Regions from separate parts of the Arthrobacter sp. LAPM80 genome, predicted to be linked through region 1. Evidence: riboswitches for the same ligand, from Rfam matches in the RefSeq annotation. Region 1 holds a riboswitch; the other holds the start of a gene.
The links. Region 1 has a riboswitch for cyclic di-AMP ahead of AAGW05_RS12730 (hypothetical protein). Riboswitches for the same ligand answer to the same signal wherever they lie in the genome.
Positions count from the first base shown of each region.

Region 2: another riboswitch for cyclic di-AMP. It lies ahead of AAGW05_RS02610 (M23 family metallopeptidase); the one in region 1 lies ahead of AAGW05_RS12730 (hypothetical protein).

Region 1 covers NZ_JBCHVD010000011.1:92,186-106,762, reverse strand. Annotated here, with positions in the region: gene AAGW05_RS12745 (winged helix-turn-helix domain-containing protein) at 1-250, opposite strand, end outside; gene AAGW05_RS12740 (MFS transporter) at 894-2,168, opposite strand; gene AAGW05_RS12735 (MarR family winged helix-turn-helix transcriptional regulator) at 2,169-2,696, opposite strand; cyclic di-AMP (ydaO/yuaA leader) riboswitch at 2,900-3,093, shown strand; gene AAGW05_RS12730 (hypothetical protein) at 3,097-3,837, shown strand; gene AAGW05_RS12725 (SUMF1/EgtB/PvdO family nonheme iron enzyme) at 3,911-4,183, shown strand; gene upp (uracil phosphoribosyltransferase) at 4,165-4,803, opposite strand; gene tadA (tRNA adenosine(34) deaminase TadA) at 4,853-5,323, shown strand; gene AAGW05_RS12710 (hypothetical protein) at 5,407-5,778, shown strand; gene AAGW05_RS12705 (DNA glycosylase AlkZ-like family protein) at 5,788-6,957, opposite strand; tRNA gene AAGW05_RS12700 (tRNA-Ser) at 7,027-7,116, shown strand; gene AAGW05_RS12695 (hypothetical protein) at 7,167-7,568, opposite strand; gene AAGW05_RS12690 (multicopper oxidase family protein) at 8,032-9,564, opposite strand; gene AAGW05_RS12685 (F510_1955 family glycosylhydrolase) at 9,660-10,412, opposite strand; gene AAGW05_RS12680 (DUF305 domain-containing protein) at 10,629-10,880, opposite strand; gene AAGW05_RS12675 (hypothetical protein) at 10,877-11,095, opposite strand; gene AAGW05_RS12670 (DUF6153 family protein) at 11,204-11,614, opposite strand; gene AAGW05_RS12665 (copper-translocating P-type ATPase) at 11,697-13,802, opposite strand; gene AAGW05_RS12660 (heavy-metal-associated domain-containing protein) at 13,833-14,147, opposite strand.
Region 2 covers NZ_JBCHVD010000002.1:50,301-64,877, reverse strand. Annotated here, with positions in the region: gene AAGW05_RS02665 (hypothetical protein) at 1-882, shown strand, start outside; gene AAGW05_RS02660 (hypothetical protein) at 933-1,313, shown strand; gene fdhD (formate dehydrogenase accessory sulfurtransferase FdhD) at 1,317-2,150, opposite strand; gene AAGW05_RS02650 (FdhF/YdeP family oxidoreductase) at 2,216-4,543, shown strand; gene AAGW05_RS02645 (alpha/beta fold hydrolase) at 4,625-5,509, opposite strand; gene AAGW05_RS02640 (molybdopterin molybdotransferase MoeA) at 5,500-6,699, opposite strand; gene AAGW05_RS02635 (DUF6457 domain-containing protein) at 6,707-7,048, opposite strand; gene AAGW05_RS02630 (molybdenum cofactor guanylyltransferase) at 7,052-7,714, opposite strand; gene AAGW05_RS02625 (hypothetical protein) at 7,897-8,253, shown strand; gene AAGW05_RS02620 (hypothetical protein) at 8,281-8,562, shown strand; gene AAGW05_RS02615 (NlpC/P60 family protein) at 8,697-9,491, opposite strand; cyclic di-AMP (ydaO/yuaA leader) riboswitch at 9,496-9,697, opposite strand; gene AAGW05_RS02610 (M23 family metallopeptidase) at 9,849-10,655, opposite strand; cyclic di-AMP (ydaO/yuaA leader) riboswitch at 10,658-10,880, opposite strand; gene AAGW05_RS02605 (metal-dependent transcriptional regulator) at 11,225-11,920, opposite strand; gene serC (phosphoserine transaminase) at 12,147-13,274, shown strand; gene AAGW05_RS02595 (DUF3027 domain-containing protein) at 13,445-14,026, opposite strand; gene AAGW05_RS02590 (cold-shock protein) at 14,038-14,418, opposite strand.

The DNA of each region.
Region 1 (14,577 bases):
CGGCAGTGACGCCGCGCAGCTTGTCCACGCCGGCGATGACGGGTGTGGGCGCAGTCATGGGATTGCTGTCCGTTGTGGGGGGCGTACGCAGGCGGAGCGCTGCACTGACAGGCTCCGAACGGTAACCATTGCCGTACCCGGGCCCATCCAGCTGGGAGGGTCGGGCCAACTGGCCGGGGCCGGCATTGCGTGCCCCCGCCCTGGCGGCGTTACGAACAGAGATATGGACGTATCCGGATGCTACTGACATTGAACTACCTAGCTGTATGGCCGTGATCCACGGCGCGAATGCTTTCCATGAGTTCCCTTGCCCGGGGGACTCTCTGTGCCCTGCAATGAGGGCGGGCCCATGGGCCAGGGCTGGCATCTGCCACCGTTTATTGCGTGGCGTCCTGGGGTGTGCGTTAGACCTGCATTCGACAACCACACATAAACCGTCCGGTCGTTCCGAGGCGGACAGTTGCTGCGGCTGCAGGATTCACTGGGTGGGTGTTCACGTAAGCCAGTGTGCTACGTAACAAAGCAAACCCGCAAGTAACAAAGGCTCTAAATGTCCAGTATGTGAGATTGTGTACTATTTTGTGATGAAACACATAGTGTTGAATTGCTCTCATTTGATGGGTGAATGACGATTTACGTCAAACTTAATCAATTCTAGAGACAGTTCTGGTGCCATAAATTCTATCCAAATGGCCTATTGGGGAAATTCATTCATTTCCACAGAAAGCATGCCGAAGCCGTCCGTCGCAAGTTCACGGCGACGCTCAGCGTTCTGTCAGAATATGCCGCTAGGGAAACAGACGTTTACGTCATGCGCTTGACGTTCAAAGCGGTCCCATCGAAGTGAGAACGGTTCCATCGAGGCCGGGAGCGCTCCGTGTCCCGGCACATCCCTAGCCTCCGCTCCGGCGAATCCCCGGCAACATTGAGAGCGGGTGCAGATCCCTGATCTGGTCGCGCAAGCGGACATTGTTGCGCCTGTTCATCATCGCCAGGGCGACCAACCCGGAGCCGATGGCAACTATGGCGCCCAACCAGAGCGACCAGCGGGCACCAAACTCGGTGGCCATCCAGCCAACAAGCGGCGCACCAATAGGTGTGCCGCCCTGCAGAACCACCATGTACACGGCAAGCACCCGCCCCCGCATGGCCGAATCCGTGGTCAGCTGCACCGTGGTGTTACAGGCATTCATAAACGTCAGCGAGGCAAGGCCCACGGGCACCAGCGCCACGGCGTACCAAAAGTAGCTGGGCATCAAGGCCGCAATGCCAACTGTCACGCCGAATGCCAGGGCACCTCCGACGATGTACAGCATCCGCATGTTCTTGCGCCGTGCGGCCAGCAGGGCGGCGGCCAGCGTGCCAATCGCCATGACCGAGCCCAGCAGCCCGTACTCCCCCGGCCCGAGGTGGAACACGGTCGTGGCCATCAGGGCGTTGGTGATCTGAAAATTCATCCCAAACGTACCCACCATGAACACCAGCACCATGATCATCAACAGGTCCGGCCGCTGCCGGATATAAACAAGCCCCTCGCGGATCTGCCCCTTCGCCCGCGGCACGCGCACAACCGGGGCCAGCTCGCTGACGCGCATTCTCCACAGTGAAAAAATCACCGCCGCAAAGCTGGCAGCGTTGAGCAGGAATGCCGGCCCTGTACCCACCAGTGCAATCACGAGGCCCGCAATGCCAGGGCCTGCGAGACGGGCCAGGTTGAAGGAGGCACTATTAAGCGCGACGGCGTTGGGCACGTCCTCCTTCGCGACGACTTCGGAGACAAACGCCTGCCGTGACGGGGCGTCGAAGGCACTGGCAACCCCCAACAGGAACGCCAATACATAAACATGCCACAGTTGTACAGTCCCCGTGACGACCAAAATTCCTAACAAAAGCGCACAAAAACCCATTCCCATCTGGGTCACGAGCAGCAGCTTGCGTTTGTTGACCCGGTCCCCCAGTACCCCCGCATACGGTCCAAGGAAGATAATCGGCAGGAATTGCAGGCCCGTGGTAATGCCGGCCGCCGTGCCCGAGTTGTGGGTCAGGACCGTCAGCACCAGCCAATCCTGGGCAACGCGCTGCATCCACGTGCCAATATTGGACACAAATGCCCCGGCCACCCAGAGCCGGTAGTTGAATACTTTCAGGGCACGGAACATTGAATTCATTTAGACGCTCATCGCCTGCAGGATCAGGGCCGCGTCATGGAGGGTGGCCCGTTCCTCCGGGGTGAGTGAAGCCACCCGCTTTGCCAGCCAGGCCGTTCGCTTGGAGCGAGCCCGCAGCAGGGCTGCTGCCCCTGTATCCGTAATTCGCACCAGTACCTGGCGCTTGTCTTCCGGATTCTCTTCACGGCTGACAAAGCCGGCCGCCGCGAGGGCGTTGACTATCCGCGTCATGGACGGGGCCTGGATCTGTTCCGCCGCGGCAAGCCCTCCCACTGTCCGGGGCCCTTCCATGATGGAGGCCAGGACTGAATACTGGCCGGGGCTGATCTCCCTTGACGCCGCTTCGGCACGCAGCCGCCGGGAGGTGCGCATGACAGCCACCCGCAGTTCCGCCGCAAGCGGTCCGGAGCCGATCGTCTTCGCGGGCTTTCGCCTACCGCCACCCTCCGCAGGGGTGACGGTGGCGGCCTGCGCGGGGCCCGCCGTCGTACATTGCGGGGAGGATTCGGTTGGGGAGGTTTCAGTCATCGCCGCTCAGCTGCCTAGGTCAGAAGTTTGGTATCTTCGAATCACCATTCTAGATCGTTAGCAATGCTAAGTAAACCGAAGGTCGCGCACCCTTGATACAAACAGCGTTACCAAAATGTGACATCCTATGTCGTTTCAGTTACGCTGGCAAAAGTGCCGACCGAACCAACTACGGTTCTTGGCACCGATGGACGGATCGCCGAGCTCTGCCGCCGCCCATCTCCCTCCACATCCATGGCAGAGACGGGGGACCCAATCTTTGCGGGCCCTTCCACAATGGAAGCCCTTGGGGTTAAGCCGGCACACCGACAGCAGCGATCATTGCTGCCCGCGGTGGTGCCGACCGGATTCTCTAGTCCGTTCCCGACAGCTCACCTCGCAGGCGTAGAGAGGCTCCTTCATGTCCAATGCACCCCAGCGCGGCCGCCGCCGCGCAGAACCAGTCCGCCGCCCGTCCATTTTTGGACTCGCATCCGCCCGTCCCGGAAGCCACGCCGCCGGGATTGCCGGAGCCAGTTCCACGGTCTCGGCTACGGCAAAATGCATGGCGGCTGTGGCCGTCGTCGGCGCGCTTGTGGGCGCCGGGGCCGTGGCCCAGCAGGTGGGCGCTTCCGGTGATCCGAGCATGACGAGCCTTGTTTCCTCTGTCGGCAACGATTCGGCAGCCTCTGCAGTCACGGCTCCGGCCAATGCAGCCATCAGCTTCCCGGGGCTCTCTGTCTCATCGAACCCGTCACCCACCAATGCCCCCGTCAAGGTCCAGTCCAACGACGTCAAGCCCGAGACTGCCCCGAAACCGTCCGCGGCTCCCGCCCCGGCCCCCGTTGCGGTTGACGATCCCGCTGGAGCCCAGGCTTACGCCTCAAGCCAACTGGCTTCCTTTGGCTGGGGTGCCGACCAGATGAGCTGCCTGACCCGGCTCTGGGAGCGCGAATCCAGCTGGCTCACGTCGGCCGAAAATGCCTCCAGCGGCGCCTATGGCATCGCACAGTCACTGCCTGCCAACAAGATGGACAGCACCGGCAGCGACTGGGCCACCAACTACAAGACCCAGATTCGCTGGGGCCTGAGCTACATCGAGGGCCGCTACGGTTCGCCCTGCGGCGCCTGGGGACACTCCGAATCCGTGGGCTGGTACTAAAACCTTTCCAAGCGGCTGGGCATGACCGGTGGCGAATCGCCGACCCTGCTGGGCCCCCGGCGGCACCATCACGATGCGTGGCGCACCGCAATGGACGGCGGCCGATGCGGTTGAGGGACCGCATCCCGTTGCCGGTAAGGAACCCAATGGGTACGGCTTGTTTGATGTGATCTGCAATGTCTGGGAAGGGTGCTGGGACTACGCGGACACGGCCCGCTACGCCGCGTCAGCGCCCCCGACGCCGTGCTGGAGGATGTGGGTTTCAAGGCGGCCCGGGGAGCCGTCGGGACCCGCCGCGAGCTTGCCAGCGGTGGGAGCTATTGGGGATCAGTCCACGACGCCGTAGAGACGGTCGCCGGCGTCGCCGAGGCCCGGCACGATGTAGGAGTTTTCGTCGAGGCCTTCGTCAATGGAGGCAAGGACAACGTGGACGTTGTCCCGCCCGCCATGGGCGGCCTCGAGCCTGGCCAGGCCTTCCGGGGCTGCCAGGAGGCAGATGCAGGTGATGTCCGCAGCGCCGCGGGCAAAGAGGAAGTTGAACGCCTCGATCAGGGTTCCCCCGGTGGCCAGCATAGGGTCAAGGACGTAGACCTGGCGGCCTGTGAGGTCCTCGGGGAGACGCTCGGCATAGGTGATGGCCTCGAGGGTTTCCTCGTTGCGAGCCATGCCAAGAAAGCCAACCTCTGCGGTGGGCAGCAGGCGGGTCATGCCTTCGAGCATGCCCAGTCCGGCGCGCAGGATCGGCACGACCAGGGGGGTGGGCTTGACCAGGCCGGTGCCAATGGTGGAGGTCACGGGTGTCTCGATATTGACGGGCTCAACACGGACTTCACGTGTCGCTTCGTACGCCAAGAGGGTGACAAGTTCCTCTGTCAGCTGCCGAAAAATCGGTGACGGGGTGGTCTTGTCCCGCAGGACAGTCAACTTGTGGGCAATCAGCGGATGATCCGCAACCAGTACGCGCATGAATAAAAGCTACCATTGAGCCGTGCCCAACACACATGATTTCCCCCCCATGGAGACAACCACCACGGCTTTGCATGCCCAATGGATGGGCCTTGCCCTTGCGCAAGCCCGGCGCGCCTTGACGACCGACGATGTGCCGATCGGCGCCGTCGTGCTTGGACCCGACGGCGAGGTCCTGGGTTTGGGACGCAACGAACGTGAGGCGCACGGGGATCCGACGGCCCATGCCGAGGTGGTCGCGATCCGCGAAGCCGCGGCGAAATTGGGTTCGTGGCGGCTGGCCGATTGCACCCTCGTGGTCACGCTTGAGCCCTGCACCATGTGTGCCGGGGCGATCGTGCTGGCGAGGATTCCGCGCGTCGTTTTTGGGGCGTGGGATGAGAAGGCGGGCGCTGCGGGATCGGTTTTTGACGTGTTGCGCGAGCGTCGGCTAAATCACTGGGTTGAGGTGTTCCCCGGCGTGCGCGAGGACGAGTGCGCCGTGCTGCTGACCGACTTCTTTGGCGGACACCGCCGCTAGCCGGCCGCCGCAGCGAAGATTCCCTGCTGTAACGTCTTCTGACGAACCCGTTGACAGGGCTCCGACCAATCTCAGGGGAAAAAATGGCATCATGGCGCGACACCACATCCGAGGCGGCCCAGGAAGACTTGGGTGCATTGCTGAACATCGCCATGCCCTTTGCGGAACAATGCCTTGAAAAGTACGGCGAATTCTTCCCCTTTGCCGCCGCGATCGGCACCGATGGCGAGCCGATCTACCTCATGGCGGAGCCGGACGAAGATGACGCTATCGTGGTTTCGGACGTTTCGCTCAGCAACCAGCACACCGACGCCGTCCATTTCGCCGCGGAACACGCAGATGGGATCGCCCTGAGCATCCTGCAGCCGTACACGCTCGGCGACGGCGGGCCCGAGTGGGGCGAGATGACAGTCAGCATGGGCGAACCGATCCTCTGGCGCGCAACGGAGCAGTAATCCGGCCGGTTATTCCCTCGATGCGGCGTTGAGGGCGTCGATCCGCTTTTGCCTGCTCGACGGCGAATCCAGGCTGAAGGAGCGGAAGTCGCCCAGGTCCTCGCGAATGAAGGCCTCGACGTCCTGGATTCTTTGCTTCACGGCGTCGCTGGCCTTGTTGAAAAGCCAATGGGCGATGCGTTCCTCGCCGGGATCGTACTGCCACAGGCCGATGATCCGCCCGCGGTCCACGATGGGGTGGTCGGGCAGGTCGGCCTGCAGGGCAAGCTTGGAACTGAGCAGCTGGCGATCCCGATCGTCTTCGGCAAAGTGGTCCGCGGCGTTGCGTCGCAGCAGGAACAGGGCGTCGGTTCCTGCGAGCAGCTGGATTTGCTCGTCCTGGGGGGAGCTGAAATCCTCCGCTTCGGCAACGTCGGCCGCCAGCATCCACAGGCCGTCATGTTCGACGGCGCCCGCGGCTCCCAGCGCGGCCTTGGTTTGCGCCACGGTGAAGGCAGTGAACCACTGCGTCTGCTTGAGCGTGGCCCCGCCTGTCCAGGCCAGGTAGTTCGCCATAAGCCTTGAGCGGGCATCCTCCCCCGATTCAGTGGCGGGCGGCAGGCCCCACGCAGTGTAGGAGTAGCGCTGCTGGTCGAGCCGGCCGTTGACGGGAACCCGTCGGATGCGCCCGTCGGCCTGTAATAGGCCCAGCACCGTGGGAAGTGTTGTGGAGGCGCCCTTCTTCTTGCCCTCCTCGCCCAGGTTGCGGACAGCTTCCCCCAGCTGCTCCTTGAGCTGCTTCGGGTCAAGCGGGCCCTTGGCGTCCTGGAGAAGTTGCAACGTTTGCGCCTCCAACGACGCAACTTCCGCCCGGTCGACGTCGAGCTTGTCCAGGACCTTCAGCGTCACCTCCGCCGCGCCCTGGCCAAGCGTCAACGCCCACGCGTAGTCCGCTTCGCCCAGCACATAGGTGCAGCCGCGCGCCGTCGGAAGTTCGTGGATGCGCAGGGCAGCGACATCGGCGTCGGCCTGCTCCCTGCGGATGCCCGCGCGGGCGAACAGCGTCAGGTAGGGATTGGCGCCGCCGACCGACCGGGCCCAGCCCGCCCGGCTCAACACATCAGCCGCACTACTGCCGGCAAGTGACCCGTCAAGGCCTTGTTTGTGCCAGGTCCAGGCACGTTGTGCTGCGTTGTCCATATGCTTATCTTGCACCATGGGTACCGCGGATTTTTGTTGTGGCGTTTGACCCGGTAGGGTTGACGCGTTGGTGACGTGTCCGAGCGGCCGAAGGTGCAACACTCGAAATGTTGTTCAGGTGAGAGCCTGACGTGGGTTCAAATCCCACCGTCACCGCCAATGTGCAAGGCCCCTGCTTCCCTTTGTTTGAAGGAAAGCAGGGGCCTTTGTCATGTCCGAGCGGATATGTTTTGCGGGCGGATGCCGTTTAGCTTCAGATACTTGTACTTGGCTCCGAGACAGCCCACGGCCTGGACTTTATCCGGATGGAGCGTCAATGACGCCATGACGGCGGCTTTTTCGGTGGTGTCCGTGCCGATCGACGCACTCATGAACGGCAGACTTTCGACCTTGTCACGCAAGGTCGCGCGCTCGCCACCGGTGGCGTCGGTAATGACGTACGTATTGGGCTGATCTGCAACAGGGGTCACGGTCCAGGCGACCGGGTGTGTAAAGCTCAGGGAACCGCCCGGCGTCGTGAATGTTTGTTCCGCCGGCTCAACGGAGGCCTGCGTAGGTGTCGGGGCTTCCGTGGGGGCCCAGACGGGCGTGCTGGCGCCGTCGTGGGGCATCGCAGCTAGCGGAGAATCCCGGCACCGAATTCCTGCTTCTCATCCAGCCGTGCGAGGGCTTCGACGCAGCCGCCTGGCGTGGCCTTTTTACGGACCAGTCGCTGGTTTCAGGGCCGTGACGTCATTCTTTACGTCTGAGAGCCGCCGGGCGCGCGGCCAACTCCGTTTCGTCGATTTCCCCGTGGGCAAATCGTTCGTTAATGATTCGTTCGGCCTCGTCATAGGGCGTACCGTAGGGGCCATGTGGTCGTGGTCCATTCACACCCATGCCCAGGCACCCATGCCATAGTCCCATTCATACATCATGCGATATTCTCCCTTCTCACTCATTTGCCTATGGGTGAAGTGTCACCTGCTCGTGATCGTCTGTGTAGGGCCCTTTGACCTCAAAACACGCTGATGGGTCGTTTTCATGCAGCGGGATCCATGCGCGCTGTGCTGCTGGATATGTGGTGGCCTCTCACTATTTGAGGTAGGAGAAGACTCCCATCATGCCGCGTTCGGCATGGTAAGCGTTGTGGCAGTGGAAGAGCCACTGGCCCGGATTGTCCGCATCGAAGTAGATTGTGACGATCTGCTTGGGCCGCACGATGACAGTATCCTTGCGAGCACCCACCGTTCCGATTTGAAAAGTGTGGCCGTGGATGTGCATGGGGTGCCACATATCGGTGTCGTTGATGAACTTTACTTCCACCCGTTCCCCAGCCTTGATGTCGAAAGGATTCTGGAAGGGTTTGGCCATGTTGAAGCGTTGGCCGTTGATGCCCCAGTCGTAGTTGGACATGCCACCTGTCAGGCGCACCTCATGGGTGCGGTCCACTGCCTTGGCGGGCAAGTTCACGGCCGGATCTGCGGTGAGCTGGCCGCCGTCAACAACCTTGCCCTCCAACTTTTTTGGCAGGCTGGACAATGCCGGTGCTTTCCCGGTCCGTGTGGTGACCAGGCCGTAGGTCATCTGGGCTTTGCCCTCGGCCAGTGCGAGCACGGGGGTGTAGCCGTCGCGGACGGTCAGGATCGCGTCGATGCGCTCGCCCATGCCCAGGACGACGGCGTCGACGTCGGTGTGTTGGACGGGGAAGCCGTCGGTGTGGGTCAGGGTTAGTTTCTGGCCGGGGACCCCGACCCGGTAGGCGGTGTCCCCGGCGGCATTGATGATCCGCAGCCGGACACGTTCACCTGGATTCGCTGTGAAGGTCTCAGGGTTCCCGGGGTCGCGGCCGTTGAAGAGGTGGAGCGGGTAGGCGATGTCGCCTGCGTCCCCGCCCAAGAAGTCACTGGTGGCACCCATGAGCATGTGCCCCATCACCATCCCACCGCCCCCGCCGCCGTGGCTCATGCCGCCCATGGAGCCCATGCCCTGGGAGACTTCCTTCAGGACCTCATCCGGGGTTCCGGTGACACCATCGAGCCAGTCCTCCAGGACAATCACCCAGTCCTTGTCGTATTTCAGGATTTCCTGGGGGTCCTCAATGATCAGGGCACCGTAGAGGGCACGTTCCCGCTGCATCTCCACGTGCGAGTGGTACCAGTACGTGCCCGGGTGCGGGAGCTTGAAACTGTAGGGGTAGTCCTTGCCGGCGGCGATGGCGTCTTGGGTGAGACCCGGGACGCCATCGGCGTTATTGCGCAGGGCCAGCCCGTGCCAGTGGATGCTGGTGGGCTCGGTGAGCTTGTTGTTCAGTGTGACGGTGAGCTGGTCTCCGGCCGTGCCGCGCAGGGTGGGGGCGAGAAGGGCGCCGCCATACCCCCAGGTGGTGATCTTCTTTCCCGCCAACGTGGTGGAGAAGGGCTCGGGGGTGAGGGTCTTCGTAACGGTCTTTCCAGTGGATGCCCTCCGGGTTTCATACTCGGCGATGAGCGGATTGCTGGGCAGGATGCGGTTTGTCTGCCCGGTCGCGGTCGGACCCGGGGTGGGTGTGCAGGCGGCCAGGGCTGCCGCTGCGGTGGCCGCGACGGAGAGCCCCATGAAGGAGCGCCTGTTCAGTGTGTAGCTCATTGGATATTCCTTTGAAGAAGGTGTGGTTGGACGACGGTCAGGAAAGTGCCGGAGAGGTTTTGCAGCTGGTAGATTCACTGCACCCCCGGTCCCCATCAGGACGCTGCCAGGGAGAACGTTGCCCCGCCGTCGGTGGAGACCTGGACACCCTCGGTGGTGGCCGCCCAAATCCAAGGCTTGCCCGGACTGCCTTCCCTTGCGGTCACCGCCTCGACCTGGCCGGCAATCCTTCCGGTCGCTTTCCAGGTCAATCCTGCATCGGTGGAGACGTAGACGCTCCCGTCGGGGGCAACACCGACGGCCTCCGTGGGAGCTTTCTCCACCGGCGTGGCAAAGGTGACGAACTGGATAACCGGTCCGCCGGGGACGGGCTGCCAGGTCTTCCCGTGATCCGTGGAACGCTGCGGCCCCTCCTGGGTGGTGGCTAAAACGACCGTGGAGGTGGGGCTGCCGGCCAGGACGGCCGGCACAAAGTTCGCATCAGAGTTCGTCCAGGATGTCCCGTCGGTGCTGGTACGCAGTTGTCCATCGAATGCGACCAGGGCGCCGCTGCTGACGGTCAGGGCGTGGAAGTCGGATTGTCCACCGCGGGAGACTGGTTGCCAGGTCTTGCCGGCATCCGTGGAGCGGATGAGACCGACTGGGTTGGGCAGGGAAGACCCGGGGCCCGGGTGGCCGGAGGCGTAGAAGACGTTCGGCTCACCCGTTGCCGTGAATCCCATCAGGTCGATGGTGGCCTCACTGAGCTTCACCGGGGTCTTGGTGGTCGCGTCAAAAAGGCCGTCATGGGTGGCGAGCAGGATCCTGGTGGAGACCGGGTCCACGCTGATGCCATGAATATGGCTCACGGCTGCTGCCGGTGTGGGACTGGACGGCGGGGTTGGAGGGGAGCACGCCGTCAAGGCCAGTGGCACAAGAAGAAGTATGGCGGCAAGGGAACGGTGGAAGCGTAAAAAGGTGGTGCAGGGTTTCACAGGGACCTCCAAAAGATGAGAAAGGAAGGGCGGTGGTGGTCGGCCACAAACCATGGCGGGCCACCGCCGGACGTGCTGGCTTACCGTGGGTTACAGGGCGGCGAGCAGGTCATTGATTTCGGTTTCCTGTGAGGCGGTGATGCTCTTGGCCAGCGCCACAGCATCAGCGTTTTTGCCGCCGGTGACCTCGGACTTGGCCATCGCGACGGCGCCTTGCTGGTGAGCGATCATCTGGGTCAGGAACAGCTTGCTCGCATCATTTCCCTGAGCTGCCTTGATCTGTGTAGCCAGAGCCGTAACCTTCGGATTCAGACCGGTCTTGGCGAGCATAATGTTGCTCATCTCCACCGCTTGGACGTGGTGGGGGGCATCATTTGGGCGGACATCGTGTCGGCGGCGTTGCGCTCCCCGACTGCGACGGCCGCCTGCATGGTGGAGGTGGTCGCACTGCCGTGGTTCATGCCCTGCATTGAACCATCGCTGGCACCGGTTGAGCATCCGGCCAGGGCGATCAAGGCTGCAGCAACGGTGGCGGAAATTGTCAGAAATTTCTTCAAGGGAACAATCCTTCAGTAATACAAGTCTCAAGAGTGTGCAGCGGCGCCCTTATGGAAGGACACAACGATGAGGACCTGCCAAAAAAATTGGCAAGTCTGGTCATCGGTTTACGTTCTGCTGATCGAGAGCTGGTTCAGTGAGGGAGGGTCGGGGGCCCGGTCGCCGGACTTGTGCCCCGGGGCGGGCGCAAAGACCGCAGGTGCGGCCAGTTGAGTGCTGATCACGGGTGGGGGAACACTTAGCACAGCAGGCCCGATAGAGGGAACGCACGCCCCATGCATGGCCATGGTGGCCTCACACCCGGACGGCATGGCGTGAGCGGACTCAGCGGCTGACTGGGCCGTGAGAGCTGGTGGCAAGGCGGGGACGCTCATACTGACAGCTATCACCGGCGCCGCCTGTGCGCCTCCGATCATATGCATGCCCAAGAGGCCGGTGACAATGGCCAGAACAACCGAGAGCAACCCGCCCCAGCGCAGCAGGGATCCCGTCGTCGAGACGTCGTGGCACGAGCGCATGGGATCCTCTCTGGGTCTCGGGGCTGATATCGGTTCGTTGATTATTGTACGGGGGCGGACTGGCTAAACACTTGGTGCATGATCAACTGGCGTTAGCCGGGTTGAGTTTGAGCCGGCGTAGTAGTTGGGCGTTCAGGGCCACCACGATGGTGGACAGGGACATCAATACAGCACCGGCTGCCGGTGAGAGTACGATCCCGGCAAACGCCAACACGCCGGCGGCCAGCGGCACGGAAATAATGTTGTATCCGGTGGCCCAGATGAGGTTTTGCCACATCTTGCGGTAGCTGGCATGGGAGAGATCCACCATGGACAGCACGGCACGGGGGTCGTTGCCTGCCAGGACCACGCCGGCCGATTCCATGGCGACGTCGGTGCCGGCGCCGATGGCAATGCCCACCTCGGCACGTGCTAGGGCGGGGGCGTCGTTGACGCCGTCACCCACCATGGCCACCTTTAGCCCGCGAGCCTGGAGTTCGGCTACTTTCTGGTCCTTGTCCCGCGGGAGAACTTCGGCGAAAACCTCATCGATGTGCAGTTCGGCGGCCACCGCGGCGGCAACCTGGCGGGCGTCGCCGGTGATCATGGCCACCTTGATCCCACGGTTCTGCAGGGCGCCGACGGCCTGCCGGGATTCCTCGCGAATTTCATCCTCCAACGCCAGTGCACCAATCACTGCCCCGTCACGCATGACATGCAGCACGGCCGCTCCCCGGCCCATCCACGCCGAGGTGGCCGCGCGAATGGTGTCCGGCTCCGTTAGTGCGAGCGCTGCCAGGAGGGCGGGGCCGCCGACGGCGACAGTTGCGTTGCCTACGATGGCTTGGACGCCCCGGCCGGTCATCGACTGGAAGTTGCTGGCGGTGGGTGTAGGTGCGCCCCTCTGCCGGGCGGCTGCGACGATTGCGCGGGCCACGGGGTGTTCGCTGTCGGATTCAACGGCTCCGGCAAGGGACAATAGCTCATCGGTTGTCACGCCGTCGGCGGCAACAACGTTGGTGACGGCTGGTTCGCCCTTGGTTAGGGTGCCGGTCTTGTCGAAGAGCACGACGTCGATGGTGCGCATCCGCTCCAAGGCCATTCGATTCTTGATCAACACCCCGGCACGGGCGGCCCGCTCCGTGGAAATGGCGATGACCAAGGGGATGGCAAGGCCCAGGGCATGCGGGCAGGCAATCACCAGCACCGTCACGGTGCGGGTCACGGCATCCGGGACACTACCCAGCAGCGACCAGACGATGAAGGTGATGACACCGGAGCCCGCGGCAAAGTAAAACAGGAACGCCGCAGCTCGGTCGGCCAGCGCCTGGGCGCGGGAGGTCGAGGCCTGCGCCTCGGCGACGAGGCGCTGTATCCCGGCCAGGGCGGTGTCATCACCGACGGCGGTGACCTGCATTCGCAGGGAGTTGTCGGTCGCGACGGTGCCAGCCACCACAGGATCATCCACGGTGCGCGGGACGGTCCTGGATTCCCCGGTGATCATCGACTCGTCCACCTCGGCAGACCCGTCGGTGATGACGCCGTCGGCCGGCATGCGGGCACCGGAGCGGACCAGGACAATATCGCCGGCCTGCAGCTCGGCAACGCTGATGGTCTCCGTGCCACCGTCGATGACCCGTTCGGCCTCATCCGGCAGCAGGGCGGCCAGGGCATCCAGGGCGCCGCGGGCCGAGCCCAGAGCCCGCATTTCAATCCAGTGCCCCAGCAGCATGATGGCCACCAGCAGGGCCAATTCCCACCAAAAATCCAGATCGAAACCGCCCAGTCCCAGGCTCGTCACCCAGGAGGCAACGAACGCGACCGTGATGGCCATGGAAATCAGTAGCATCATGCCCGGTTGCCGGGACTTGATTTCCTGCCAGCCGCCCTTGAGGAACGGTTGCCCGCCGTAGAAGAAAATGAAGGTGCCCAGCAGTGGCGGAATCCACGCTGCTCCGGGAAACTGTGGCGGGGAGTAGCCGAGCAGATGCCCGAACATGGGGCTGAAGAACACCACTGGGATCGAGAGCGCCAGGGTCAGCCAGAAGCGGTTCTTGAACATGGCGGTGCTGTGTCCGGCATGCTGGCCGGCAGTGTGGACGGCGTGGTCGTCGTGATCCATGGCCGCGTGATCCATGCCGGACATCGAGCGTGGCACGGTGCCGGTTGGCGCCGCCCCGTGGAGACGGCCTGTTTCGTGACTATCCATGACTCTCCCTAATTTGTTTGCGGGAAATACTCAGCTTTCGGTGACCGTGTAACCCGCTGCTGCGACGGCGGCTCGGATATCCTCTTCGGTGGCTTGGCCGGAGACGGCCATGGCGGAGGCGCCGCCGGCTACCAGGGTGATGCTGGCAGAGTCGACACCGGCAACGGCCCGAACCGCTGTCTCCACTGTTTGGACGCAATGCCCGCAGGTCAGCCCCTCCACGGCGTAGGTCGTGTAGAAGGCATCGGCTGATTGAACGGTCTTTGCGGCAGTGGAGCAGCAGCCGCAGGAGCTCTGTGTTTTTGGTGTCAGGATCAGATCGGTGGGGGCTTCAGGGACGCACATGGTGGTCACTTTCCTTTAAATAGAGGGTGGTTGTGTGCGTTGGGGTTGAACGGCAGTGGCGGCCGGATGACTCGACGGTGGCGACAAGCTAGTTCACTGACAACACTCCCAAAGATACCCCCTAGGGGTATGAGAGTCAAGGCGGGTGCTTGATGTAGAGAAAATCTCCCGCGGTTTAGAGATCACTGAGACCCATACCTTGGTCGTCGAGGCAGGGTGAGCGTTTCCCGGCCGCTGCGTCCGGTAATATCCGGACCGATGAGTACGCAGCGAAGGAGCTTCTTTGGTTCCGTTCGCGAGAAGTACAGTCCCTGTTTGCGACAGCCGCCACCTCCCACGTAACAGTGCAGGGCTCCACCGAACGCCCCGACCATGACCAGGGCCCCCCCGGTTACGGTGAACGTGCCGTAACCGGGGATCTGGGCGCACG
Region 2 (14,577 bases), on a different contig from region 1:
GTTATACTCGTGGGCGGTGGCTTGGTGGACGCAAGCGTCACCAACGTGACGGGGGGCCTGGTCAACCTGAACTTGTTCCGGGAATCCGAGCCGAAGGTGGGAACCCCAACTGCTGTCGGGCACAGCAGTGATGTCCCATTGCAGCAGCCAACGAGCGTGGCAAAAATCTTCGACGGGGTACTGGGCGCCTACTCAGCCACGGACGCCGACGGAAATCAAAGCGCCAGCGTACGAATCGTCAAGGTCGAACAGCCTGATGGATCATTCGCATACATCGTGAACGTGCCCGGTACGGAAACCAACTCAGCCAATGGAAATAAGAACCCCTTGGACTACACGAGCAACCTTAGGCTTGTCTCGGGTCAATCCTCGGCCGCGAGCAAAGCTGTTGCCGAGGCCATGGCGAATGCTGGTATTCCCTCGAATGCGCCGGTGATGTTGGTTGGCCACAGCCAGGGGGGCATGATCGCCCAGGAACTGGCAACAGATAAGTCGTTCACACAAAAATTCAATGTGACCAACGTACTGACCGCCGGGTCACCAACCCAGCCCTATGCAATTGATCCCGGCATCAATTACCTGGCCATTGCCCACACTCACGATATAGTTCCACTTTTCGACGGCCAAGGACTATTAGCCTCGGGCAAGGTCTACCACCAGCCGCCCAACGTCAACATTGTCTATACCGACAATCCCGCGTTCAACGGCTCCCCTGGGGAATTCGTCCCTGCCATGCACGACCAGAACACCTATAGGGCAGACTTGACGCAGACAGCAAAATACTCCGGCATCGCAGACTTTGAAAACAGCAAGTCAACCCAGAGGTTCATGACGGAGGACCCCTCCAAGGTCTCAGCCGTTGACGTTGCTTTCAGCCGCTAGGGGCCATGATGAGGAAGAGAATGCTACGAAAAATTGCTACTGTCATAATTGTGGGACTTCTAACGTGGCTCTTGGGATCATGCGGCGCCAGCACCCCTCAAGCGGCCGGGGACACCTTTGTCACGAATGCCACTGCTGGTCTGGATGCTGTTCCAAACGTTGTGACGAGCACCGTCAGGTACACGGATCCGGGCGGAATGGGCGCCACGATCACAGTCCGTGTCACAGCGTCCCCGACCGCCGAACTGGAAACCGTCCTTGGAGATTCACTCAGGGCTTTTTCCAGCGCGTCAGGGGCGCTCAAACCACTCAGCCCGGTCTATTTCTACGTTTTCCCGGAGGGTGCCCAGGAGACCGGAATCCGTCCTGATGCGCTTGGCCTTGACCCATCCCCCACCGTCGAAGCCATCCGCGGGTTCGCGAACAAGTAGTGATCAGCCCACGCGCCCGGGATGCGTGTACACATTCATGGTTTTGCCGCGGCTGAATCCCACAAGGGTCACCCCGGACTCCTGTGCCAGTTCCACTGCCAGGGACGACGGCGCACTCACGGCCGCGAGGACCGGCACCCCCGCCATCGCGGCCTTTTGCACGAGCTCAAACGAGGCGCGGCCCGAGACCTGGAGAATGGTGTTGGCCAGCGGCAGCTGCTTGTCCCGGAACGCCGCACCAACCACTTTGTCCACAGCATTGTGCCGACCCACGTCCTCGCGCAGGCTCAGCAGTTCGCCATCGGCGGCGAACAGGCCTGCAGCATGGACGCCGCCTGTCTTTTCAAATAGCTTTTGCTGCTCTCGCAGGGTGTCGGGCAGCCCGGCCAACACGGATGCTTCGATCAACGGCTCATCAGGGTCTGCGCCGATGCCGAAGTGCGAGGACTTGCGCACTGCATCTATGGATGCGGTGCCACAGATCCCGCACGCGCTTGACGTGGTCACGTGGCGGTGGGCCGCCGGCAGCGGCATTGCCACGTCAGGGCGCAGCTGGGCCTCGACCACGTTGAACGTCTGCTGTCCGTTTTCGTCCTCCCCGGCGCAAAAACGCAACGAAATCAGTTGTGCCGGCTCAAAAATGATGCCCTCGGACAGCAGGAAACCCGCCACCAGGTCAAAATCATCGCCGGGAGTGCGCATGGTGACGCTGAAAGATTCGTTCCCCAACCGGATTTCCAGCGGCTCCTCAGCAGCCAAGGCCTCCTCGCGTACAACGCGGCGGCCTCCGGCCACGTCAATCTTGAGGGCCTTAACCCGTTGAACCAGTCGTCCCACTACATCCTCCCAAATGCTTATGCGTCTATGATCAGACTAGATCCTCAACGGTGAAGGGACACATCATGGCTGGCAAAGCGCCCCACGAAAACATTGATGAAGCGAAACTTGAAGTTGGCAAGGTGCAGAAGAGGGCCGTGGGCATTCCGGGCATTTTGCACTCCATGGAGGTCTCCATCAAGCAGATGGGCGTTGCGCGCACAGCCCAAACGCTGCTGAAGGTCAATCAAAAGGACGGCTTCGACTGCCCGGGCTGCGCCTGGCCGGAGGCCGACAAGCGACACACGGCGGAGTTCTGCGAAAACGGGGCCAAGGCTGTCGCCGAGGAAGCTACGAAGAGGCGCGTGCCGCCGTCGTTCTTTGCAGAACACAGCGTGAGCGAACTGCGTCAGTGGGACGATTTCCGCCTGGGCCAGCAAGGCCGGCTGACGGATCCGATGTACCTGGCCGAAGGCAGCGACCATTACGTCCCGGTGACTTGGGAGCGTGCGCTTGGGCTGCTGGCCGATGAGCTCAAGGCCTTGGCCGATCCCAACGAGGCCATCTTTTACACCTCCGGGCGCACCTCCAATGAGGCGGCATTCCTCTACCAGCTCATGGTGCGCGGGCTGGGCACCAACAACCTGCCCGACTGCTCCAACATGTGCCACGAATCCAGCGGTTCGGCCCTGACCGAGACCATCGGCATCGGCAAAGGCTCGGTGTCGCTGGAGGACATGTACAAGGCCGAGCTGATCATCATCGCCGGACAGAATCCGGGCACCAACCACCCCCGCATGCTCTCGGCCCTGGAAAAGGCGAAGAAGAACGGCGCCGTGATTGTGGCTGTGAACCCGCTGCCCGAAGCCGGGCTGATGCGTTTTGAGAACCCGCAGACGGTGCGCGGTCTCGTGGGCGGAGGTACGGCACTGGCCGATGACTTCCTGCAGATCAAGCTCGGCGGCGACCAGGCCTTGTTCCAGGGGCTGGGCAAGTTCCTGCTCGAGGAGCAGCGCAACCCGGGTTCGCCGAACGCCGGCCGCGTATTCGACACCGCCTTCATCGACTCTCACACCACGGGTTTGGGCGACTACCTGACACAGCTCGAAGCCGTCACCTGGGCCGAAATTGTGACCGCCACGGGCCTGACTGAGGCACAAATCCGGGCCACGGGCCAGCGGCTGATCGCGTCCAAGGCGACAGTTGTTTGCTGGGCCATGGGCCTGACGCAGCACAAGCACTCGGTGGCCATGCTGCGTGACGTGGTCAACGTGCTGTTGCTCCAGGGCAACATCGGCAAGCCCGGCGCCGGCGTGTGCCCCGTCCGCGGCCACTCCAACGTCCAAGGCGATAGGACCATGGGGATCTTCGAACGCATGCCGGCGGAGTTCCACGACGCCCTCGATGCGGAGTTCTCCTTCGCCTCCCCGCGCCCCCACGGTTTCGACACGGTCGCCGCCATCGAGGCCATGCGCGACGGCAAGGCCGGGGTGTTCGTGGGCATGGGCGGGAACTTTGTGCGCGCCACCCCCGACTCCGATGTCACCGAGGCAGCCCTGGGCAAGCTGTCCATGACCGCCCAAATTTCCACAAAGCTGAACAAGTCGCACCTGATCACGGGCCGCTCGGCCCTGATCCTGCCCACACTTGGCCGCACCGAACGTGACACGCAGGCGGGCGGCGACCAGCGGGTCACGGTGGAGGATTCCATGAGCGCCGTGCATGCCTCACGCGGGCGCCTCTCCCCCGCGTCGGCCAACCTGCTCTCCGAGGTGGCGATTGTCTGCCGTCTCGCGAAGCTCCTTTTCGAAACGCACGACGGCGGCACCCGCCCGGGCGCGCCCCTCACCGACTGGTCGGCCCTTGCGGCGGACTACAGCCTGATCCGAACCCACATTGCGAACGTGGTGCCCGGCTTTGAGGACTTTGAGGCCAAGATCGAGCGGCCCGGCGGATTTGTGCTGCCGCATGGTCCCCGCGACTCCCGCACCTTCACCACCGAGTCGGGGCTGGCCCATTTCACGGGCAACGAGCTGGAATATCCCCGCGTTCCCGAGGGCCGGCTGCTGTTGCAGACCCTGCGCTCCCACGACCAGTACAACACCACCATCTACGGCAAGGATGATCGGTACCGCGGCATCAAGAACGGGCGCCGGGTGGTCTTCGTGAACCAGCAGGACCTTGATGCGTTCGGCATTGCCGACGGCGCCATGGTGGATCTGGTCTCGGAGTGGAAGGACGGCGTGGACCGCCGGGCGCCGGGCTTCCGTGTGGTTTCCTATTCCACCCCGGTCGGCTGCGCGGCGGCCTACTACCCTGAAACGAACGTCCTTGTCCCGCTCGATTCCAAGGCCGATGTCAGCGGCACCCCCACATCCAAGTCGGTGGTGATCCGGCTCGAGCCCGTGGCCTGAGCACCGACCCAACCACCAAGTAGCCCGCAGTAAACGGCGAAAAACACGTCACAACCGTGATTTTTCGTCGTTTTCTGCGGGTCAGTTCGTGGGTGGGCAGAACTGGCCCCTCCACTGTCCGTCGCGGAGCCATTCGAGCGTCTGCTCCCAGAACGTGTGCCTGTAGCGGCTGTGGAACAGTGCGAAGTGTCCAAGCCCGGTTTCGCCGTAGTCTTCGGGGCGAAGGTGGATGACACAGGCCCGGCTGTTGGGTGTGTATGCGAGAGCCCGTTCCATGGCGGGGAGGGTGGCGTAGGAGTCGTCGTCGGGCGCCAGCGCCAGGATGGGTGCCGTCACCGCAGCCTGGTGCGACTTCAGCTCGCTGCGCCGGTAGCCGGCGGCCGACGTCGTAAAGTCCTTGCGACTGCGCGCCCAGTCAAGGGCGACACCGGCAGGAAGGTCCTCCATGAGTCCAAGCCGCTTGGCAGGGAAGTACCCGAACACCGCAACGAGCGGGACGGTGAGCACGGCACGGCCCCAGTGGCCTGCCATGCGCCTGAAGCGGAAGTCGCGCCAGTAGGCGTGCTGCGCCCCGACGGTGAGGATCCGTGACAACCGTGCCGCGTGACCGGCCAGTCCCACGCCGAAGCCGCCGAAGCTGTGGCCCACCAGGTGCACGGGCAGCCCGCCGGATTGCGCCAACGCCCAGGCGAGCACGGTGTCGATGTCAAGCGTGCCCCACTCGTACCACCGCACCCTTTGGCCACGCAGCGAGCCTCCCCTCGATGCCCCGATCCCCCTGTAGTCAAAGGTCACGGCGGCGAACCCGTTGACTGCCAGGAACGCGGCGTAGCGGTGGTAGTAGTTCGCTTTCACGGCCGTGGCGGAGGCGATGACCACTGTGCCCAGCCGCGCCACGCCGTCGGGCACGTCGAAGAAGGTCCCGTGCAGTTCCCGGCCATCCGGGCAGGTGAAAATTAAGTCCAAGGCAGCGGCATCGCGGTCAGTGTTTCACCCATTTTCGCTCCATGCGGCGGCACAACCATCAGGCCGTCGGCCGCGGCGAGTCCGCGCATCATGGCGGAATCGGTGTAGGCGCAAGGGGAGGCCAGCCCGTAGACCAGGCGGTACGGCATGAGGCGGGTGGGCCCCTGGTACTCCTTGATGGGAGATCCGCAGGCCACCTCGGTTGTGGCGGGCCGGGGCAGGCTTCCCAGCCGCGCCAGCAGCGGTGCACCGAGCATGATCAGGCCCACCATGGCCGCGAGCGGATTGCCCGGCAGTCCCACGATGAATCGGCCGTCGGGCAATTCGGCCAGCATGGTGGGGTGGCCCGGCCTCATGGAAATGTGCCGAACGTGGAAGGTCCCGCCCATGGCCGTGATCGCTTCGCGCAGGAAATCGACGTCGGAGTGGCCGGTTGCGCCGGTAGTGATGACGACGTCGGCGGGGTCGTCTTCGTCATCAGCCAGTGCATCGAGCATGGAAGCAAGGGAGTCGGCCGCCCGCTGCAGGCCAACGACAGTGCCGCCGAGCATTGACACGACCGCACCGAGCTGAGGCGAAAACGCGTCGCGGACAAATCCGGGCTCGGGGATGCCCGAGGCCACGACCTCGTCTCCCGTCAGGACAATTTTCACAGCAGGTTTGCCGAGCACGTTGAGCTCGTCCAGGCCGCCAAGGGCGGCAAGGGCAATGTGGGCCGGGTTGAGGGTGGTGCCGGCCTTGACCAGGAGTTCATCGGAAGCCGCCTCCTGGGCTGCGGGCCGTATGTGTTGGCCGTTTTTCGGTTCCCCAGGGCGGGCCCTCTCGCCGCGCACCAGGACAGGCAGGCCGTCCTCGTCTGTGGAAAGCGTGCCGGATTCGCTGCGCAGCACCGACTTCGCACCACGTGGAATAAGTCCGCCCGTGACGATGGGCACGGCCTGCCCGGGGCTCAGCTGCGCGCCCGGTTCGGCGAGAATCCAGGGCGGGCTGCCCGCAACGGCCCAGCCGTCCATGGCCGAGGAGGCATAGTGGGGCATGGCGTGGCGCGAATAGACGTCGCCGGCGAGGATCCGGCCCACGGCCGAGGCCAGCATGATGGGGTGTGCGGGCAGCGGCAGGGCCACGTCCCACGCCCGTTCGCGCGCTTCCTGCCACGAGTGCGGGAGAACCGTTTCGGCGTGCTCCACCATGGAAACGCTAGTTTCCTGTTGGTGTTTCGGCGGTTTCCGGGGCCGTTTCCGTGGCCCCGGCTTCGGCGGACACCGCCGGCGCAGGCACCTCGGCGGCTGCCAGCGCCTTCGCCATCCCCAGCGCCGCCTTCATGGCCGCGGCATCACTGGCCTGGCCCGATCCGGCGGCCAAGCCAGCGGCGAGTCCGGCAACGAACGTCGTCAGCGGGGCTGCGGGGCGCACGATCGAGTGCGCGGCCACACCAGCCAGGTTCAGCACGGCGTGGACGTCCACGTCGATGTCGGCAATTTCAAAGGCCTCCAGCAGCTTCCGTGTCCACGCCTGCAGAACCTCGTCTTGATTTTCCAACTGTCAGCCTTCCGCGTCGGCCGTCCCCGCGCCAATCCCCTGCGCGCGGGCGTCAGCCCAAGTGTCAATGTCAGCCGTCAACCCCGAAGGCACGGCGCATTCCTTGATGTTCACACTAGCAACCAGGGAGAAAACAGAAGCATTCTCCAGCCGTTGGGTCTTGCGCGCCGCATCGGAGGCCTCACGCAGCACCGCAAGCGGATAGATGGCGGCCAGCGGCTGCCGGCGGCCATCCGCAACAGCCATGACGCCCTCCCCCGCAGCACACCCGGGGAGTTCGGCGGCGAGCAGCTCCGCGAGCTCCCCCGCATGCGGCATGTCGCACGCAAGCACGAGCACATACCCGCCGCTGCCCGGCAACGCCGCAACGCCTGCCGCAATGCCCGCCGCCGGTCCGGAATATGGCGGATCCTCCTGCACTGCCGCCACCCCCGCAACCGTCTGGGCCGTGGCAAGCCACTGGGCGATGCTGCCAACGGGACCCACGACGGCGATCCCAAGTTGGGCGGCGAGCGGGACATGGGCGGTCCCGGCCTGGGCGGCGATCACCCGCGCCGCGGCGTCGACGGTGCGGGCAAGAAGTGTCTGACCGTCGAGCATGAGCCCTGCCTTCGGGACGCCATTAAGTCTGCGGGACAGTCCGCCGGCAAGGATCAGCGCCTGCATGCGGTTCCAGTGGAAGTCTTCATGCCTGCCATGCTATCCGGCGGTGCGGGACGCGTTTCCCACTGCCGGAATAAAACCTCGCCATCTGCTGCGCACCTTGGAGCCATCAGGAGCACCGCAACACCACATGTGCCCGCAGCGAGGATGGTCTGGAAATCGGCTATGAAAACGTCCCAGTCGACATGATCTGCGCGGCAAACTCCGTCTCCCCGGACGGTCTTCAACTACTTCGGCACCAAGGAAGGCGCCTACTCAAGCCACTGCCCACCATCGTCGGACAGCTCCACGGCGTCGAGGAAATGCTGTGGGTCATCACCATGTACCTCCTTGCCTCGACCATCATGCTTCCCATTTTTGGCAAGCTGGGCGGCATGGCACAGGACATGACGTGGCTGATCATTGGCCGCGGCATCCGGGGGTTGGGCGGCGGCTTGATGCTCACGGACGGCGTCTTCGCCCTGTCATTCGTGGCCGGCATGGCCACGCTGGCACTCACCTCAACACTGCCTGCACTTGTGGCCACGTGGGGGCACCAATAAGACTGAAACTCTCCGCAGATCATCAGCATGGGCATCGACAAGTACAAGTGGCTGCCCCTCGCCGCCCTGTCCTTCGTGGCCGGCGCCCTGGTGCTGATCGTCCAGAAACAGTTCCCCAATCCCCAGCTCGGCATGGCCACGGCCTCCAGCAACTACTTCCGGCAGATCGGCGCGGCCCTGGGCTCCGCCGTCGTCGGCAGCTTGTTGGCGACCCCCCTTGCCACGCTTCTAACGCCTGGTGCCGTTGTTGATCCTGGCATCCGTCCTGCTGCTCTTCGTCAAGGAAATCCCGCCGCCCAGCACCCTTGACCCCTAACCCCGGGGGGTCCTAAAGTCGGCGGGGCCTAACCTGCACAGTGGCCGCCCCAACCGGGCGGCCATGGTGCGGGGGTTAAATAAATGAACCCCGTCCGAGGACGGGGTTCATTGGGGTAAAGACGTTCTTAGTGACCCATTGCAATGAAAACGGGACCTGAACCGACGTTGACGGAGAAGACTGCGGTCGTGCCGCCGCCCCATCCACCGTGTACGGCCTGGCCGTTGCCAATGTAAACAGCGATGTGAGCCATGCCCATGCCGCCATCTGCGTAGTAGATCAAGTCACCGGGCTGGGCTTGGCCCTGGGAAACCGTGCGGCCCAGGCTCAGGTAGCCGGCGGGCCAGCCGTGGAAGTTGATTCCAGCGGCAGCCAGGGAGTTGCTGGCAAGCGCGGTGCAGTCCTGGCCAACGCCAAGCTGAGCCAAGGCTGCGCTGGCAATGGTGGCGCCAATTCCGCTTGCAACTGCAGGCTTGGGAGCAACCTCAGGGTTGCTGGTGGTTACAGTCGGAGCTGCTGCGGCTGCCGGTGCCGGTGCCGGTGCAATTTCTGCAACCGGTGTCACTGCAACGTCGCTGCTCTGTGCCTCTACAACTGCCGGCGCTTCAACAACGGGAGCCGGGGTGGAGGTGATTGCGGGGGTGGCGAAGGAGATCTTCACCGTGGATGCTGCCGTGATGGTGGAAGCAAGTTCCGTCTTCAGGTTCAGCGTGGTTGCACCGTCTGAAGCGCGCTCCACAGTGGGAGTAGCCGCGTTTGCTGCGATGCCGGACGTAAGGACCAAGCCGGAAGCTGCTGCGATAACAGCAGCCTGGCGACCAACCCCGCCGACATTGGAGCTGACGGCTTTCGTGAGGGTGGACATCGTGCCGGTCTTAACAACCTCGGCGCGGTGGCGCCCAAGGGCAGTGTTTGAAGCCAAGAAGGATTCCTCTCCCAATGCCTGCGAGGTAAGCTGTCGGATTCGGATGGGAGTCACCCGGTCGCTCCACGTTTCAAGGCACAGGGAATTGCTTCCCTAAAACTGTGACTGAACGCTTCGCGGCTTCACCCCAAGGATTTCGCACGTGATGCGAAACCCGATTATTGGTTCCCCCGCCCCTGCCAGACGATTGATACGAACGGACCATGAGTAGTGGCAGAGCTAGGCAATCCACTCACGGGCGCCGGCTTGATTCGAAGCTGGCGCGATTACGACGGTACAACAGATTTTTCGCAATGTCACGTTCAGGTCACGGTTCTGTGACTAAGTCGTAATCTAAATCAGCCTGTGGAGGAATTAAAGCCAGCCCATGGGATCGATGGTCTCGTCATTGACGATGACCTCGAAGTGAAGGTGGGGGCCGGTCGATGCGCCGGTGGAGCCACTGAGCCCGACCGCGTCGCCACGTTCAACCTTTTGACCAACCTTGACCAAGTTGCTGCTCATGTGGTTGTAGGAGGTTGAGAGCCCGTTGCCGTGGTCGATCACCACGCGGTTGCCACCGCCGTAGCTGTGCCACCCCGAGAAGGTGACGGTTCCGCCGGCGGCTGCAAGCACATCGGTGCCGCTCGCAACGGCAAAGTCCTGACCCGTATGGTGCTCATCAACCTGGCCCGTAATGGGGCTGATCCGGTCGCCGAACGGCGAGGTTGGCGTGAGCACCTTCAGCGGGGCCGACAGGGTTCCCTTGGCGGCCTGGGGCGTGACCTTGGAGGCATTGACCTTCAACGTTTCCTTGAGCCGGCCATCCGGGTTCAACGCGCTGGTGATGCCGGGAGCGGCAAAAGTAATGGGAATCTCGGCTGAGGCAGACACAACGGTTTCCACCGAGGACGCCGTCGAAGCCTGGAAAGAGGGGGCTTCCACAGCCTGACCCGAAGGCAGCGTGACCGCGAGCACCAGACCGGTTGCGGCCATGGCTACGCCAACTTTTTGACCTGCACCGCTGGCGGCCCCAGCACGCAGAAGCTGGGCCACTGAATTATTGGGAACTGCTGCACGCTCCACAGCAAGGGCTTCACGGCGACCGCCGGGCACCACGGTGAGCTCATGAGTCACCGGCGACGACGCACGACGGCGTCCCCGCTGTTTAACCTCTGACACTAAAAACCTCTCTGTATGGCACCTGCGAAGTTAGCTGTCGGATTCGGATCAGAGAGTCTTGCTTTTGATCCGGCCCATGCTTTGGCACACGGCGTCCCGTGGCGCAATGGAATGCGTCCAGGATTCGTGCGGCTTCAAGTGTGGGCTTCACCCCAAGGCAGACTGGGCTGTCTGCCAAAAGTGGTTCCCCCGCCCCTGCCTCATTGATTATTGTCCGTTCCGCGAAGGCAAGGTTCGGTGTCGCGGAACGGTAACGCTTTGGTTACAGCGTCAGATAGTTACTATACGGTACAGGCGGTAAACGTAACAATTCCGTTACCTAGAGTGTCAATAGTGTCCTGTCAAATCCCGTGGGCCCAACGCTGACCGAAAAGACAGTTGACAGGACCGGCGTCGGCCCTGATAGGGCAACTCCGACGGGCGCGGGCAAGGCCAACGGGCCTCGCCAACACGGACGGTTCAGGAATGGCCCGGGCACGCAACAGGCCCGGCTTGTGCCAGCCGGGCCTGCAACAACAACGGTCACTCGCGACAGGGCCAGTGCAGCCCGAGTCGCGCGAAACCGCTTGTCAGCTCATGGAGACAAACACATGCGAGGCGACTTCCGGCGGCAGTTCCAGTGCTCCCTCGATGTCAGGCACGCGCACCGAGATGTAGTCGCCCACCTGTGCGAGGGAGATTCGGGCCCCCGGGCGCAGACCGCCCTCGTCGAGCTGCTGGAGCAGTTCCGGATCCACCTGGATGCGCTCGGAAAGCCTGTGAATAACGACTTCCTGCCCTGGCGCATACGTGGCCATGGCGTCAACCAATGTGACCAATCCCGCAGCAAAATTGGGCGAAATCTCTCCGCCCAGTTCCTCAAGGCCGGGGATCGGGTTGCCATACGGGGACTCGCTGGGTTGGCCCAACAGCTCATAGAGGCGTCGTTCAACGCGCTCGCTCATGACGTGTTCCCAGCGGCAGGCTTCCTCATGGACATAAGCCCATTCCAGGCCGATGACATCGGAGAGGAGGCGTTCTGCCAGCCGGTGCTTGCGCATGACGCGTGTGGCTTTGTCCCGGCCTGTGGGGGTCAGTTCCAGGTGCCTGTCGCCGGAGACGATGACCAAACCGTCACGTTCCATCCGTCCGATGGTTTGAGAAACGGTGGGCCCTGAGTGGTGCAGGCGCTCGGCGATGCGCGCCCGCAGGGCAACAATGTTCTCTTCTTCCAACTCCAGGATGGTCCGCAAATACATTTCGGTCGTGTCAATCAGATCAGCCACGTCAGCATCCTCCTGTTAATTGGGGTTTTTGGGCAAGGACTTTCGTGTCTACGTTAGCCTGATTGCCGCGAAACCCGGTAAACCCGCATCCGAGGCAACCACTGTAAGGCAGTGAATATTTCCCACCGACCGGACACTTTTCCGCTTAGGGCCCGGTCTACGGCAGAATTGACACCAGCCCTTGGCAACCAATGAAACTTCCATCGCTTAATTTTTGGAGCAACTCGTGAGCGAATCCACGCCCCTCACCATTCCCGCCAACCTCCTCCCGGCCGACGGCCGCTTCGGCGCCGGCCCGTCCAAGGTCCGTGCCGAGCAGGTTGCAGCACTCTCCGAAGCCGGCTCCACACTCCTTGGCACCTCCCACCGCCAGGCCCCCGTGAAGAACCTTGTGGGCGATGTCCGCAGCGGCCTAAAGCAGTTCTTCGGCGCACCGGATGACTACGAAGTGATCCTTGGCGTTGGCGGCTCCACAGCATTCTGGGACGTTGCAACATTCGGTCTGGTTGAGAAGAAGGCCCAGCACCTGTCTTTCGGCGAGTTCGGCTCCAAGTTTGCCTCTGCCACCAACAACGCACCGTTCCTTGAGGCCTCCTCCATCATTACGGCTGCCCCCGGCACCCGCCCCGTCGCCGTCGCCGAGGCTGGCGTGGACACCTACGCGTGGCCGCAGAACGAAACCTCCACGGGCGTTGCCGCCCCGGTAAAGCGCGTTGCCGGTGCCGACGAGGGCTCTTTGGTCCTGATCGATGCCACCTCCGCTGCCGGTGGGTTGGCCGTGGATGTGCGTGAGAGCGATGTCTACTACTTCGCCCCGCAGAAGAACTTCGCGTCCGACGGCGGCATCTGGCTTGGCTTGTTCTCCCCCGCGGCTCTTGAGCGTGCGGCACGCATTGCTGCCTCCGACCGCTGGGTTCCGGACTTTTTGAACCTCAAGACCGCCATCGACAACTCGTTGTTGAACCAGACGTACAACACGCCTGCCCTCTCCACCCTTGTCACCTTGAACAACCAGGTCCAGTGGCTCAACACCAACGGCGGCCTCGACTTCGCCTCGGCGCGCACGGCAGATTCCGCCGGCCGCCTGTACTCCTGGGCCGAGTCCTCCAGCGTCGCCACCCCGTACGTGGTGAACCCGGAAGACCGCTCCAACGTCATCGTCACGATCGACTTCGACGATTCAGTGGACGCCGCCGCCGTCGCCAAGATCCTGCGCGCCAACGGCATTGTTGACACCGAGCCCTACCGCAAGCTGGGCCGGAACCAGCTGCGCGTCGCAACGTTCGTGGCCATCGATCCTGAGGATGTCACGGCGCTGACCAGGTGCATCGACTACGTCATCGAGAACATGTAACCACCTCTTTAGAAAACGGTGAAGGCCGCTTCCCTGTTCGGCGGATGCGGCCTTGGTTGGCCAGCCCACCTCCGGCACGTGCCTGGGGACGGTCCTTCACACGTCAAAAAATCGAGCCCCGCCAGATTCTGGCGGGGCTCGAAATTCCATGGCTTTATGCGGGACTGTCTTTAGTAGAATTCGGCACTGTCGGCGCCCGCTGACTCTTCGACGCCGTCCGTGGGGGCGTCATCGGAATCATCAGAGAAACCGTCGGCGTCTTCCCCGTCGGCCTCCTCATGGGTGTCCTCTTCATGGTCAAGGTGTTCCTGGGCCTGAAGCTCCCGGACCGCGACCGCGCCGTCGGACTCCTGCTGATCCTCGGGCCTGACCCGTTCCGACCAGGGCACCCACGCAGGTGCCAACACCGAATCTTCGGTGGGCAGCAGGCCAACTTCGTTGACAGTTGCCTCCTTGCCGCGCGATACCCGTGCCAGCGTGGCAAACCACACCCAGCCCTGGTAACCGGCCTTCTTGGACTCAAATAAATGTGTCACGCACCGGATTCCTTCACTGCGCGCGCCCAGGTGCCTCCCAATGTCCTCATTCTTGGCAATGGACCTCACGGCGTTGCGTGCGGGGTCGACTTCGGCGGCCAGGAAGGCATCAGGCTTCCCTACCCGCCAAACGGGCACGCCGGGTCGCTGCTCGTCGGCAACCTCTGTGGCTGCGGCGGTGGAGGGGGCGGTTGTATCGCCTGAAAGATCGGTCATCGTGGGCACCGTTATGCGTCGAAGTTGTCGGCAACCTTGCGCAGCGCTGCGGCAATCTTGCTCGCGTCACCGTCAGGATACTTGCCGTTGGTCAGGGTTCCTACAGAGTGCTCAAGCAATGAAACCAGGTCCTGGACAATTGGGGCGAGGTCGCGGGCGGGCATGCGCTTGGCTTTGGCCACAGTTGCACTGCGGTCCAGGATCTTTGCGGCCATGGCCTGGGCTCCCTTGCGGCCGTCGGCCACTCCGAATTCCATCCGCGTGCCGGGCTTGATGTCCCCGGCGTCGGCGGGCAGGGCGTTGGCGCGCAAAAAAACTTCGCGGCCGTCATCGGCGGCGATGATCCCGAAGCCTTTTTCGTTGTCGTACCACTTCACTTTGCCGATAGGCACTTGCTTTACCCCTTAAAAAGTCTTGTTGGCGTGAATCACGATCCGTGCCATTGCCAGCGTACTTCGCCGTACCCACGGCCAGGAATCCTGCGGCCGGTACCTGCGGTGACAGATCGAATAGCTCTAATACCTTCTAGGTTACCGTGTCGGGCAATGGTC